DNA from 4 places in the Streptomyces sp. NPDC029044 genome. Region 4 is predicted to be linked to each of the others. Evidence: riboswitches for the same ligand, from Rfam matches in the RefSeq annotation. Region 4 holds a riboswitch; each other region holds the start of a gene.
What was found. A riboswitch is a leader RNA that binds a small molecule or an ion and turns the genes downstream of it on or off. The one in region 4 is predicted to bind cobalamin.
Positions count from the first base shown of each region.

Region 1: linked by a shared signal. The riboswitch ahead of AB0E85_RS26615 (ribonucleoside-diphosphate reductase subunit alpha) and the one ahead of AB0E85_RS05115 (prenyltransferase/squalene oxidase repeat-containing protein) in region 4 are both predicted to bind cobalamin.
Region 2: linked by a shared signal. The riboswitch ahead of AB0E85_RS23710 (hypothetical protein) and the one ahead of AB0E85_RS05115 (prenyltransferase/squalene oxidase repeat-containing protein) in region 4 are both predicted to bind cobalamin.
Region 3: linked by a shared signal. The riboswitch ahead of metE (5-methyltetrahydropteroyltriglutamate--homocysteine S-methyltransferase) and the one ahead of AB0E85_RS05115 (prenyltransferase/squalene oxidase repeat-containing protein) in region 4 are both predicted to bind cobalamin.

Region 1 covers NZ_JBEZWN010000039.1:18,631-21,622, forward strand. The annotation lists gene AB0E85_RS26615 (ribonucleoside-diphosphate reductase subunit alpha) at 1-1,856, opposite strand, end outside; cobalamin riboswitch at 1,980-2,143, opposite strand; gene mctP (monocarboxylate uptake permease MctP) at 2,252-2,992, opposite strand, start outside.
Region 2 covers NZ_JBEZWN010000031.1:67,497-70,488, reverse strand. The annotation lists gene AB0E85_RS23715 (cysteine synthase family protein) at 1-673, opposite strand, end outside; gene AB0E85_RS23710 (hypothetical protein) at 670-1,530, opposite strand; cobalamin riboswitch at 1,645-1,885, opposite strand; gene AB0E85_RS23705 (ferric reductase-like transmembrane domain-containing protein) at 2,102-2,992, shown strand, end outside.
Region 3 covers NZ_JBEZWN010000031.1:62,221-65,212, forward strand. The annotation lists gene AB0E85_RS23680 (ABC transporter ATP-binding protein) at 1-601, opposite strand, end outside; gene AB0E85_RS23685 (hypothetical protein) at 802-1,023, opposite strand; partial or broken gene AB0E85_RS23690 (hypothetical protein) at 1,158-1,424, opposite strand; cobalamin riboswitch at 1,707-1,928, shown strand; gene metE (5-methyltetrahydropteroyltriglutamate--homocysteine S-methyltransferase) at 2,094-2,992, shown strand, end outside.
Region 4 covers NZ_JBEZWN010000004.1:42,032-45,023, forward strand. The annotation lists gene AB0E85_RS05105 (CbiQ family ECF transporter T component) at 1-318, opposite strand, end outside; gene AB0E85_RS05110 (SCO2322 family protein) at 311-946, opposite strand; gene AB0E85_RS05115 (prenyltransferase/squalene oxidase repeat-containing protein) at 943-2,157, opposite strand; cobalamin riboswitch at 2,267-2,402, opposite strand; gene AB0E85_RS05120 (phosphotransferase) at 2,574-2,992, shown strand, end outside.

The sequences.
Region 1 (2,992 bases), on a different contig from region 4:
ACGCCCGCGATGGAGGCGATCGTGGCGGTGGGGGCGATCGCGAGGAGCAGGGAGTTGCGCATGCCGGTCGTGGCGACGCGCTCGCGCAGGGCCGCCCAGCGCTCCGGCCAGGTGAGCTCCGTGTCGTAGTGGTCGGGGTGCAGTACGCCCCGGGCCGTGCGGGTCTTGTCCCAGGCGGGAAGAGGCCCGTTGCGCTCGGCGAGGTCGGCGGAGGCCTCGTACGCGGCGAGCATGATCCGCTCGGCGATCCGGGTGGACAGGGCCTTGGCCTCGGGCGAGTCGAAGGGCAGGCGCAGCTTGAAGAAGACGTCCTGGAGGCCCATGGCGCCGAGGCCGACCGGGCGCCAGCGGGCGTTGGAGCGGCCCGCCTGCTCGGTCGGGTAGAAGTTGATGTCCACGACCCGGTCGAGGAAGGTCACGGCCGTGCGGACGGTCTCGTCCAGCCGCTCCCAGTCGATATCCCGGGTCGATGTGTCGACAAAGGAACCCAGGTTGACCGAGCCCAGGTTGCAGACCGCCGTCTCCCCGTCGCTGGTGACCTCCAGGATCTCCGTGCAGAGGTTGGAGGAGTGGACGACGTGGCCCGGCTCGGCCGTCTGGTTGGCGGTGCGGTTGGCGGCGTCCTTGAAGGTCATCCAGCCGTTGCCGGTCTGCGCGAGGGTGCGCATCATGCGGCCGTACAGCTCACGGGCGGGCAGCGTCTTCTTCGCGAGGCCCTTCGCCTCGGCCGCCCGGTACGCGGCGTCGAACTCCTCGCCCCACAGGTCGACCAGCTCGGGAACGTCCGCGGGGGAGAACAGCGACCACTGCGCGTCGGCGTTCACCCGGCGCATGAACTCGTCCGGCACCCAGTGCGCCAGGTTCAGGTTGTGCGTACGGCGGGCGTCCTCACCGGTGTTGTCGCGCAGCTCCAGGAACTCCTCGATGTCGGAGTGCCAGGTCTCCAGGTAGACCGCGGCGGCGCCCTTGCGGCGGCCGCCCTGGTTCACGGCGGCGACCGAGGCGTCGAGGGTCTTCAGGAACGGGACGATGCCGTTGGAGTGGCCGTTGGTGCCGCGGATCAGGGAACCGCGGGCACGGATGCGGGAGTACGCGAGTCCGATGCCGCCGGCGTGCTTCGACAGCCGGGCCACCTGGTGGTACCGGTCGTAGATGGAGTCCAGTTCGTCCATGGGGGAGTCGAGGAGGTAGCAGGACGACATCTGCGGGTGCCGGGTGCCCGAGTTGAAGAGGGTGGGGGAGGAGGGGAGGTAGTCGAGGCGGCTCATGAGCCCGTAGAGCGCGGCGACTTCGTCGACGGAGCGGCGGGTGTCGTCCTCGGCGAGACCGGCGGCGACGCGCAGCATGAAGTGCTGGGGCGTCTCGACGACCTTGCGGGTGAGCGGGTGGCGCAGCAGATAGCGGCTGTGCAGGGTGCGCAGGCCGAAGTAGCCGAAGCGGTCGTCGGCGCCGGTGTCGACGAGCGCGTCGAGCCGGGCCGCGTGCAGCCGGACGAACTCGGCGGTGCGGTCGGCGACGAGGCCCTCGCGGTGGCCCACCGCCACCGACTCGGTGAAGGACGTGACGCCCTGCGATGCGGCCTCTTCACGGATGCCGGTGGTCAGCAGCCGGGCGGCCAGCCGCGAGTAGGCCGGGTCCTCGGAGATCAGACCGGCCGCGGCTTCCGTGGCCAGCTCCCGCAACTCGCTCTCGTCCGCCCGCGCGGAGCGGCCGCGCAGCGCGGCGGCGGCGACCCGGCCGGGCTCGGCGTCGGGGAGGTCGGCGGTCAGCTCGGTCAGGGTCCGCAGCAGCGCGGCACCGGGGGCGTCGTGCTCCTCTTCGCTGGCTGAGACCGGTTCGGCTGGCGCGATGGTCACGTGGGGCTCTCCCTCGCTCGGCACGGGGGCCTCGTCGAGGGCAGGGGGCAGCACGCGAGCGCACGCGGCGTCGCGTCCACCGGCCCATTCCACGAGGCCCGGACGTCGGGGCACACCGGCCGGGTGGCCGGGTGCGCTGTCGGCAGGTCCTCGGACTGACGCTTGTGCACGAAACATGCACAAGTACACCGTTGCGGGACAGTTCCGGATTCGCACCGGATTCCCCTGCGGCGGCAGCGAGCATGAGCATACATCTTGTGCTGGCTTCCGACGGCACCCCCAGATGTTGTGTCGTGGTGGTGTCAGAGTGTCAGCTTTACGTGACAGCGGGCCGCCGTGACGCTTGGTCACGGCGGCCCGCTGCGGGGTGTTCGTGGCGGGCCGGGGCCCTGGGATCAGTGCGCGGAACCGGCGGTCGCAGGCGGGAGTTCCACCTGGACCCCGGGGTCGCCCGCGTCGGCCGTGTAGTCCTCCGGCTTGGTCTCGTCGATGCCGTCGGGGGCCTTCAGGGCCTTCAGGACGAAGGTCAGGACCACCGTCACCACCACGTTCAGGACGAACGCCGTGAGGCCGATGTAGCCGATCTCCCCGATGCCCGGGATCTCCTTCGCGGAGCCGCCGAAGTGCTTCTGGGTCGGGGAGGCCACGCCGTACGCGGCGACCGTGCCGTAGACCATGCCGACCGCCCAGCCCGCGAGCAGGGCCCAGCGGTGGAACCAGCGGGTGAACAGGCCGCCGACCAGGGCCGGGAAGGTCTGAAGGATCCAGATGCCGCCCAGCAGCTGGAAGTTGATGGCGACGGTCTTGTCCATGGTGAGGACGAAGGCCAGGGCGCCGACCTTCACCAGCAGCGAGACCAGCTTGGAGACCTTGGTCTCCTGCGCGGGCGTCGCGTCGGGCTTGATGAAGTCCTTGTAGATGTTGCGGGTGAAGAGGTTCGCGGCCGCGATGGACATGATGGCCGCGGGCACCAGCGCGCCGATGCCGATCGCCGCGAACGCCACGCCCGCGAACCAGTCCGGGAACATCGTCTCGAACAGCTGCGGGATCGCCAGCTGCCCGTTCTGCACCTTGATCCCGGCCGCGATCGCCATGAACCCGAGCAGCGCCAGCAGACCCAGCATCAGCGAGTACAG
Region 2 (2,992 bases), on a different contig from region 4:
GGACGTTGTCGAAGACGATCGACGACCCGATGCCGGCGATGATCGCCTCCGGGTCGTGGTGGTCCTGGCTGCCGAAGGTGACGCTGCCGAACGGCTGGACGCCGACCAGCCGCACCGAGGGGTCTGTGGCACGCAGGCGTTCCACGAGGCCGCCCGTGGAGGCTCCGGAGCCCACCCCTCCGACGACGGTGAGCGCGGCGCCGGGGAGGGCGCTGGTGATCCGGTCGGCGATCTCGCGGTAGCCCAGGTAGTGGATGTCGTCGTGGTACTGGCGCATCCAGTGCCAGTCGGGGTGGTCGGCGAGGATCTCCTTGACCCGCCGCACCCGTAACTCCTGGTCCAGCTTGAGGTTCTCGGAGGGTCTGACCTGTTCCACGGTGGCGCCGAGTATCTCCAACTGGGCGCGGGTGGTGGTGTCGACGGTGGTGGACGCGACGATGTGGCAGCGCATGCCGTAGCGGTGACAGGCCAGGGCCAGCGCGTAGGCGTAGATGCCGCTGGAGCTGTCGATCAACGTCTGGCCCGGGCGGATCGAGCGCCGCTCCAGCAGATGGCGTACGGCGGCGAGGGCCGAGTAGATCTTCATCGACTCGAACCGGATCAGGACGACTCCGTCGGTGAGCCGGACCAGGTCGGGAACTTTGAGGGCGTCGGCGATGTGGGGGTGGATCACCCGTAGCCTCCTTGGGCGAAGGAACACTGGTGGCCGAGCGAGTGGAAGAACGCGGACAGCTCCGACTTGAGGTCGGCGTCGGGGCGGTGGGGGAAGAGGTAGCCGATCAGGCAGCCCGTGTGGGCGACGAAGACGCCGTCGGCGCCGAAGCGTTCGCGGTGGGCGAGCACGCTGTCGAACGACGCTTTGGGCAGCGCCCGCTGCGACAGCGCGGCACTGGTGGTGGTGGCCCGTGCGACGGCGGCCGGGTCGCCCGAGGCGAACCCCTTGAGCAGATCGGTCAGGCACCGCTCGTACTCCTCGCCGTGCCGCCGATAGTGATCCAGCAGCAAGTCAGTGACGGCGGTGGTGTCCACGGTCCCGGGCTCGGTGATGTACGCGGTGTGGAAGCCGATCTCCGTGCCCAGGTGCCGGACCACTCGGTGCCGGCCGCTGAGGTACAGCGCGAACTCGTCGAGGAAGACACTGTCGGCACGCTCGATCGCCGCCAGGACGCCCAGGACCAGGTCGGTGTCGTAGGGCAGCGCGAAAAGCCGGAACAGACAGCGCAGGGTCGCCACGACGTCGGCGGTCGAACTCGCCATCCCCACGCCCATTTCCAGGTCGGAGTGGGCGTCCCAGCGGCCCGGCGGCAGCGTGAGCCCGAAGTGCCGCAGGAAGAGCCGGGCCGCCGTCGCGGACTTCTTCCCCAGCGGCAGCGGGTTCGGCGGGCCGCCGCCCGGGGCGAAGTGGACCCAGGAGTGGCGGTCCACGGGAAAGGACACCACAGCGATGTCCGGATCGGGGCCCGCCCGCAGCGGGCCCTGGTACAGCTCGCCCAGGGTGCCGTGGCAGACGCCGGAGACGGTCGCGGCCATCCTCCTCCTCCTTGTCCCGAGCCCGGATGCGTGGGGAAGGAGGCGCGGCGCAGCGCAGGTGCAGCCGTCCGTACCGCCGACCCAGTCCTCGAGGTCACCGTGCACAACCCGCACGTCACGTACGGGCGCAGTGGCAGGTCTTCGGACTCGTGGGCTCGCCCTCCGGAAGATCCGGAGGGCACCTACCGGCCGTCGCTTCCCGGGCCCGGCTTGATCCGGGCCCAGTGCTGTTGACGGCTGTCGTTCCCACTCACCGCTGCGGGACAGTCCCGGATTCCCACCGGGTTCCCTCTTGCGTCGCGCCCCGGAAAGTCCGGTCGGACAGGAGGCGCGAACCGACTGCACGCATCAGCGTAGGGCGGGCCGAGCGCCTTCGGCAGAGGGCGTCTCGTCGGTTGTCCGAAAGCGGTCGGCCCCGGGCGGGCGTCGAGTCCGAGGTATTGAGTCCCTCCCCCCACCAGCACTGTGGCCGGATGTGGCCTCGGTACGACCTGGTCACCTCGGACACACTGGTTGCTCCGACCACACGTGCACACCGCCCGTCGGTGTCCCGCGCCCCGGAAGGCACAGGATGCTGCCAGAGACGACGCCGGAGGACGACGGCACGACCGCGCCGCCCGCCCGCGACAGGCGTCCGCCCGACCGCGTCGCCCTGCGTGCCGACCTGCGCGCCGCGCTGCCCGACGCGACCGCGGCGGTCGTGGTCACGGCGGCCGTCTTCGCGTTCTTCTGGGTGCGCATGGAGTCGGGCGACTCGGCGACCGTCGCGGTCATGCCGTTCATGGACGATGCCGGCACGTACTGGATGTACCTCCTCAGCCAGGCGTTCGGCTGGTCGGGACTGCTGTGGGCCTGGGGGACGGTCATGCTCGGCCTGCTGCTGTCGGGGCCGCGCCCCGCACGGCTGCCGGTCTCGCGGCAGGTCCTGGAGCGCTGGCACCGCACCACGAGCCTGACCACGATGGCCCTGATGTTCGCGCACGCGCTGATGTTCGCGGCCGAACTCGTCCGCTACGAGGCTCAGTTGGGGTGGGTCGAACGGCTGTGGGCGGGCTTCGCCGACACGTTCGTGCCTGGCTGGTACGACTCCGGCACCGGCCGCATCGCCATCCCCATCGGCCAGGGCGCCCTCTATCTGGCCGTTCCGCTCGGCCTGTTGTTCTACGTCCGGCACCGCATCGGGGCGAACACCTGGCGCCGACTGCACCGCTTCGTGATCGTCGTCTACGTGCTGAGCGTGTGGCACACCCTGCTGTACGGCACCAACGTCTGGTACGGCGAATGGCCGCGCACCGTGCTGTGGCTGCTGCAACTCCCGGTCGCGGTGCTGCTCTTGCTGCGCCTGCTACGGCCCGCACGGCGAGCCGAGCGACTGGGCGCACCCGGGCGGCGCGAGGGGGCGTCGCCGCCGGGCTGGGTGGTGCGGGCCGTCGGCCGGGTGGCTGCCGGGACCGTCGTGGTG
Region 3 (2,992 bases), on a different contig from region 4:
CACGCTCGGCGGCCTGCCCGATCTTCGGCAGCACCAGCGCGGCAGCCACACCGACGACCGCGACGACTCCGAGCGTGACGCCCAACAGGACGGCATCGAGGAACGCCATCACCACGACCGCCGCGACCAGCGTCACCGCCCCCGTCGCCGCGGAGACCACCGCCTGGGTGCTGACCGCCCGCAGCAGCGTGGTGTCGGAGGTCACCCGGGACATCAGATCGCCCGGCTGCATCCGGTCCACCTCCGCCAGGCGCAGCCGCAGCAACCGCCCCATGAGGCTGCGGCGGGCGGCGAGCACCACCGACTCCGCCGTCCGTTCCAGCACATAGGCGCCGAACGCCTCGGCCACCATGCCCAGCAGGACCAGGACGGTCATGGCCAGCAGGATGGTGCCGATCGTGCCACCGGACGAGAGCCGGTCGACCAGCGCCTTCGTGGCCAGGGGCTGGAGCAGCCCGCCGGCGGCCCCTGCCAGCGCCAACAGCAGACCGAGCACGACGGCCCACCGGTGCGGACGGACGTACCCGTACAGCGCCTTGAGCGTCTCGCTGGTGCGCAGGGACTCGGCACCCGTCGCCTCACGGGCGGATGCGGTGTTCACAGGATTCCTTTCCTACGTGGTCGGCCACGCACCGCGTCAGCGGCTGCGGGCACCGGCCCACTGGGGCGTGTCGTGCGAGGAGTTCAGGGCGTACGACGGCCAGGCAGATGCGGTCCAGCTTGGCTGGGGGGTGCACCCGACGAACGCCGGATGGTCGAACCCTCAGGGACCCTGAGCGGATGTGCTCGCCGATCGCCGGCTCAGTGGACCAGTGAGGCCGCGCGCGTGGCGAAGATGTGCGCCCCTGCCTCGTAGAAGTCAGGACGGACGACGAACAGGACACCGGCGCCCGCCACCAGCGTCAGGCCCAGGAGTTCCAGCAACCGGCCACCGCGAGGTGTGATGTCACGGCCGGGCACGTCGATGCCGGCCGACGCCCCGACGGTGGTCCCGGGCTCCTTGTCACGAACGTGCTGTGTCATGCCGCCAGCCTGGGCGCCCGGCCGTTCTCCGCACATCCGGCGACTGTCGGGTCCACCCCCGCCGGGTGGCTGGAGAAGACCGGCCTCGGGTAGGAGCCATGGAGCCGTCGCTCGGCCTCCCGGGGTGCCCACCCGCCGGGCAGGGCGAGGATGGCCAGGATGTGGCCCACGTAGAGGGTCAGTGACATCGTGCCGACGGCGATGACCGGTGCTGCCGGCCGGCGCCGCCACGGCAGTCGGTCCCACGCCACCGTCGCGCACAGGAGCACCGTGATCGCGATCCCCACGCAGCCGACGAGGTCGAACGTGGAGGCGCTGTGCGGCTCGGCCGCCAGCAGCCCCCATGCGTCGGGGCCCCACAGCCCACCGCCGACCGGCAGGTCGAAAGATCCCGCTGCGCTGCTCCAGCGGATGGTGGAGGGCCGGGCTGCTCGGCCGGAAGGCGGGCCGTGGGTTCCACACCTACGACCAGGGCTGCGGGCCTGGTACGAGCGGGCTGATGGGCCCGCGACCGCCAACGGGAGTGAGGTTCCCGCACGGCGTCACAGGGGAAGGGCGGGAAGCGCGCATGCGGAGCTTCCCGCCCTGTTGCGTATGCGCATCCCTCAGGTCCCGTCCTGCGCGTGCGCCACCTCACCATCCGAATGACGGGCGCCCTCCTCCCCTTCGACGCGCCACGCCGTAGGCTGACCGGTGCAGCTGGTTCGTCCCGTCCGCCAGGCGGGATGTCGTAAGAGGGAACCCGGTGGGAATCCGGGACTGCCCCGCAGCGGTGAGCGGGAACGACCGCCGTCATACGCACTGGGCCCACGAACAGGGCCCGGGAAGCGACGGCCAGTAGGTGTCCTCACATGGTGAGGACGTGCCCGCGAGTCCGAAGACCTGCCAACTGCCCGCGCGCGAACCACTCGTGCGCGGACATCCCGGTGACCTCGAGGGCGGGTCGGCGTACATACCAGGCGGACGACCGTGCCTTGCCGCGCAAGCTCGCGACCGTCCGGTACGTCACCCCTTCGCGCTCTCGTCCCGTCTCCGGGATCTCAGGGATTCATCTCGCGAAGGAGATCTCCGTGACCACCAAGACCGCAGCCGCGGCAGCACGGGCCACCGTGTACGGCTACCCCCGCCAGGGCCCGAACCGGGAGCTGAAGAAGGCGATCGAGGGCTACTGGAAGGGCCGCGTCACCGCCGACGCCCTCCGGGCCACCGCCGCCGGACTCCGTCGGAGCAACTGGCAGCAGCTCGCCGACGCCGGCATCCACGAGGTGCCCACCGGTGACTTCTCGTACTACGACCACGTCCTCGACACCAGCGTCATGGTCGGCGCCGTCCCCGAGCGGCACCGGGACGCCGTCGCGGCCGACGCCCTGGGCGGATACTTCGCCATGGCGCGCGGCACGCAGGACGTGGCGCCGCTGGAGATGACCAAGTGGTTCGACACCAACTACCACTACCTGGTGCCCGAGCTGGGTCCGGACACGGTCTTCACCGCCGACTCGGCCAAGCAGGTCGCCGAGCTCGAGGAAGCGCTGGCACTGGGACTGACCGCCCGCCCTGTCCTGGTCGGCCCGGTCACCTACCTGCTGCTCGCCAAGCCCGCCCCGGGGGTGTCCGCGGACTTCGAGCCGCTCACCCTCCTGGACCGCCTGCTGCCGGTGTACGCCGAGGTCCTCGCCGACCTGCGCGCGGCCGGTGCGGAGTGGGTCCAGCTGGACGAGCCCGCCCTCGTGCAGGACCGCACCCCGGCCGAGCTGAACGCCACCGAGCGCGCCTACCGCGATCTCGGTGCCCTCACCGACCGGCCGAAGCTGCTGGTCGCCTCGTACTTCGACCGGCTCGGCGAGGCTCTGCCGGTGCTGGCCAAAGCCCCGGTGGACGGGCTGGCCCTGGACTTCACCGACTCCGCCGCCGCCAACCTCGACGCCCTGGCCGCCGTCGGCGGCCTGCCCGGCAAGCGCCTGGTCGCCGG
Region 4 (2,992 bases):
CTGGGCCCAGGCGGGGAGGGGAAGTTCGGGGAGCGTGAGGAGGGTGTGCGTGCCCGGGATGGGGGAGCCGAGGACGATGGCGAAGACGAGGCGGATGAGGATCACCGCGAGGGCGAGTTTGACGAAGGCGCCGTAGGAGCGGGACCAGGGGGTGTCGGGGCGGCGGGTCGCCACGACGTAGGCGGAGACCGAGACGAGGAGCGCGAGGAGCAGGGGGTTGGTGGTGCGGGTGGCGGCGGTGCCGAGCGCCAGCGCCCACAGCCACCAGGCGCCGGGGTGCAGCTGAGCCCGGCCTCGACGCCGAGGGCCGCTATCCACGCCGCCGTACCTGCCAGATCGCCGCGCCGCCCAGCACCACCACCACGGCGATGCCGCCGATCAGGCCCAGGGACGGCCCGTCGTCCGAGGGAGAGTTCTGCTCCGCAGCCGGCTTCCGCTCCCGCTGCTGCTGGGAGACCTGCTCGCCGCAGCCCTTGCGCGGATAGCCCGAGATCGCGCAGAGCAGGGCGTCGGTGTCGTAGCGCAGCGGCTTGGCCACCGCCGCCAGGGCCTCGGCCGTCGTCGCGTCGGGGGAGACGCGGGCGCAGGCCGTGCGGGCGGCGGGCGGGGATTCGCCCCCGGGTGCGTCCGACGGTGTGCCGAAGTCGATGACCAGGGCCACCCGCTTCCTGCCGTCCTGCGCGGGCGTCTTCGCGCAGATCGTCGCGAAGTCGGCGGTGCCGCGCGGCCGGACCGCGCTCGCGGAGTCCTCGCTCACCGCGAAGCGGAAGCCCTGGACGTCGCCGTCGGACGGGCGGACCAGGGACGGGCCCTGGGTGGCGTAGACCCAGCGGCCGGCGTCGCGCTCCCAGAACGACCAGTACCGGTAACCGGCGGCCTGGGCCTGGCCCGCGCCCGCGCCCAGCAGGAGCGAGGCCAGGAGGAGGAGAACGGCCCGGCGGATCACAGCTGCTGCTGCTTCTTGCGGCCGGTGAACAGGAACCCGATGCCGATGCCGGCGACCAGGCAGACGCCGACGTACCACCAGACCCCGAAGAAGTCCGAGCCGGAGTCCTCCTTCTCGTCCGAGGCCTTGGCCGCGGACTTCCCGGCGGCCTGCGGGGCCGGGCCCGTCGCGCCCAGCTGCTTGACGAGGTCCGCGCCGCCGAAGTCACGCGGGTTCGTGCCTGTCGCGTGGGCGGCGAAGATCAGCTGGGCGTAGGCGGCCGGACCGCTCTGCGCGGCCCAGGAAGCGGAGTTCTTCTCCAGCCACCGCACGGACTTCTCCGCCTGCGCGGTGTCCCCCTGCGCGGCGAGCGCGACGACCGCGTCGGCGGTGTTGCCGAAGTCGGGCTGGGGCTCGGCACCGGCCAGCGCGGACATGAGGTGGTTGCCGTCCTTGGCCAGGGCGGCGGTGAGGTAGCCCGCGCCGTTCGCCGCCGCCTGCTGCGGCGTCGCGGCCTTCTCGCAGGTGGCGTCGGACTTCTTGCCGGGCTCGACGACCATGCCCTTGCCCAGCGCGCCGAGCACACCGGCCGCTGTGGCGTCCGCGTTGGCGGCGAGCTCGCCCTTCTTGTCCGGCTGGAACGCGAAGGCGCCGTCACCGTCCCCGCCGCAGGGCAGGGCGAGCTTCAGCAGCGCGTCGTGGGGGGACTTGCCGTCCTTCTCGACCTGGTCCGGCTTCTCGCCCGCGGCGGCGAGCGCGCCGATGACGACCGACGTCGAGTTGGTGTCGCTGGCCCCGCCCGGCGAGTAGCCCCAGCCGCCGTCCTCGTTCTGGACGGACTTCAGCCAGCCGACGGCCTTGCGGGTGACGCCGTCGTGCCCGCCGAGCGCGGCCAAGGCCTGCACGGCGGCGGACGTGGCGTTGGTGTCGAGCATGGTCTTGGCGTCGCACGCGGTGGTGGGGTCGGGCCGGTAGGAGGCGAAGCCGCCGTCCGCGCACTGCTGGCGCACCAGCCACCGCACGGACTTCTCCGCCGGCTTCACCCCCGTGGTGTCCTGCGCGAGCAGCGCGAGCGACTGGCGCCAGACGCCGTCGAACTTCGGGTCCTTGTCGCCGTACAGGGCGGAGGGGAACGCCTGGGAGGGCGACGGGGACGGGTCGGCGGCGGCCGGGGTGGCGGCGCCGATCACGGCGACGGCGGCCAGGACCGCGGCGCTGCGGCGGACGTTCATGATCGGCGGGTGCCTCTCCCTGTGGGGGAGCCGGGCAGCACGGGACACCCCGGCGGCTCGGCTCCGTATACCTCGACGGTGCCGTGCCCGGCGGTCTGCCGGGCACGCGAGCCGGTCACGAACCGTACGGGGCGATCCGGCTCACCACCTCGGGCGGTGGTTCACGGTTGCGGGTCAGCGCCGGAATTGCACCGGCTTCCCCCCGTACGGTGTGATGACGACCCGCTTACTGTACCCGGACGTAGGAAACCGGCCGAGGGGGCCGGGTGGGGGCTTGGTCACGTGCGGGCGGGGACGGGCAGCGCGGCGGCTTGGCCCCATGCCGGGTGTGGGGAGGCCTGGTCCGGGGCCGGGCGGCGAAGGGGTTGGCGCTCTCGGCCCGGTGGGGGCGCCGCGGATGCGGGTAGCTTCGCTTCATGCCGATCACGCCGCCGCCGGGACAGCTGCTCGGATCCGGGCGCCGGGCCGATGTGTTCGAGATCGACGCGGCGTGGGTGCTGCGTCGGGAGCGTGAGGGCAGGGGTGACGCGGTGGCCGAGGGGGCCGTGATGGAGCACGTGCGCGCCCACGGTTATCCCGTTCCCCGGGTCCGGCCCTCCGGTTCGCGCACCGACCTGGTGATGGAGCGGCTCTCCGGCCCGACCATGCTCCAGGCCTGCCTCGCCGGCACCCTGGACGTGGCCGAGGCAGGGCGCATCCTCGCCAGGTTGCTGCGCGACCTGCACGCCGTCCCCGCCCTGCGCGCCACCGACCCGGCCGTCCGTGTCCTGCACCTGGACCTGCACCCGGAGAACGTGATCATCACCCCCGACGGTCCCCGCGTCATCGACTGGTC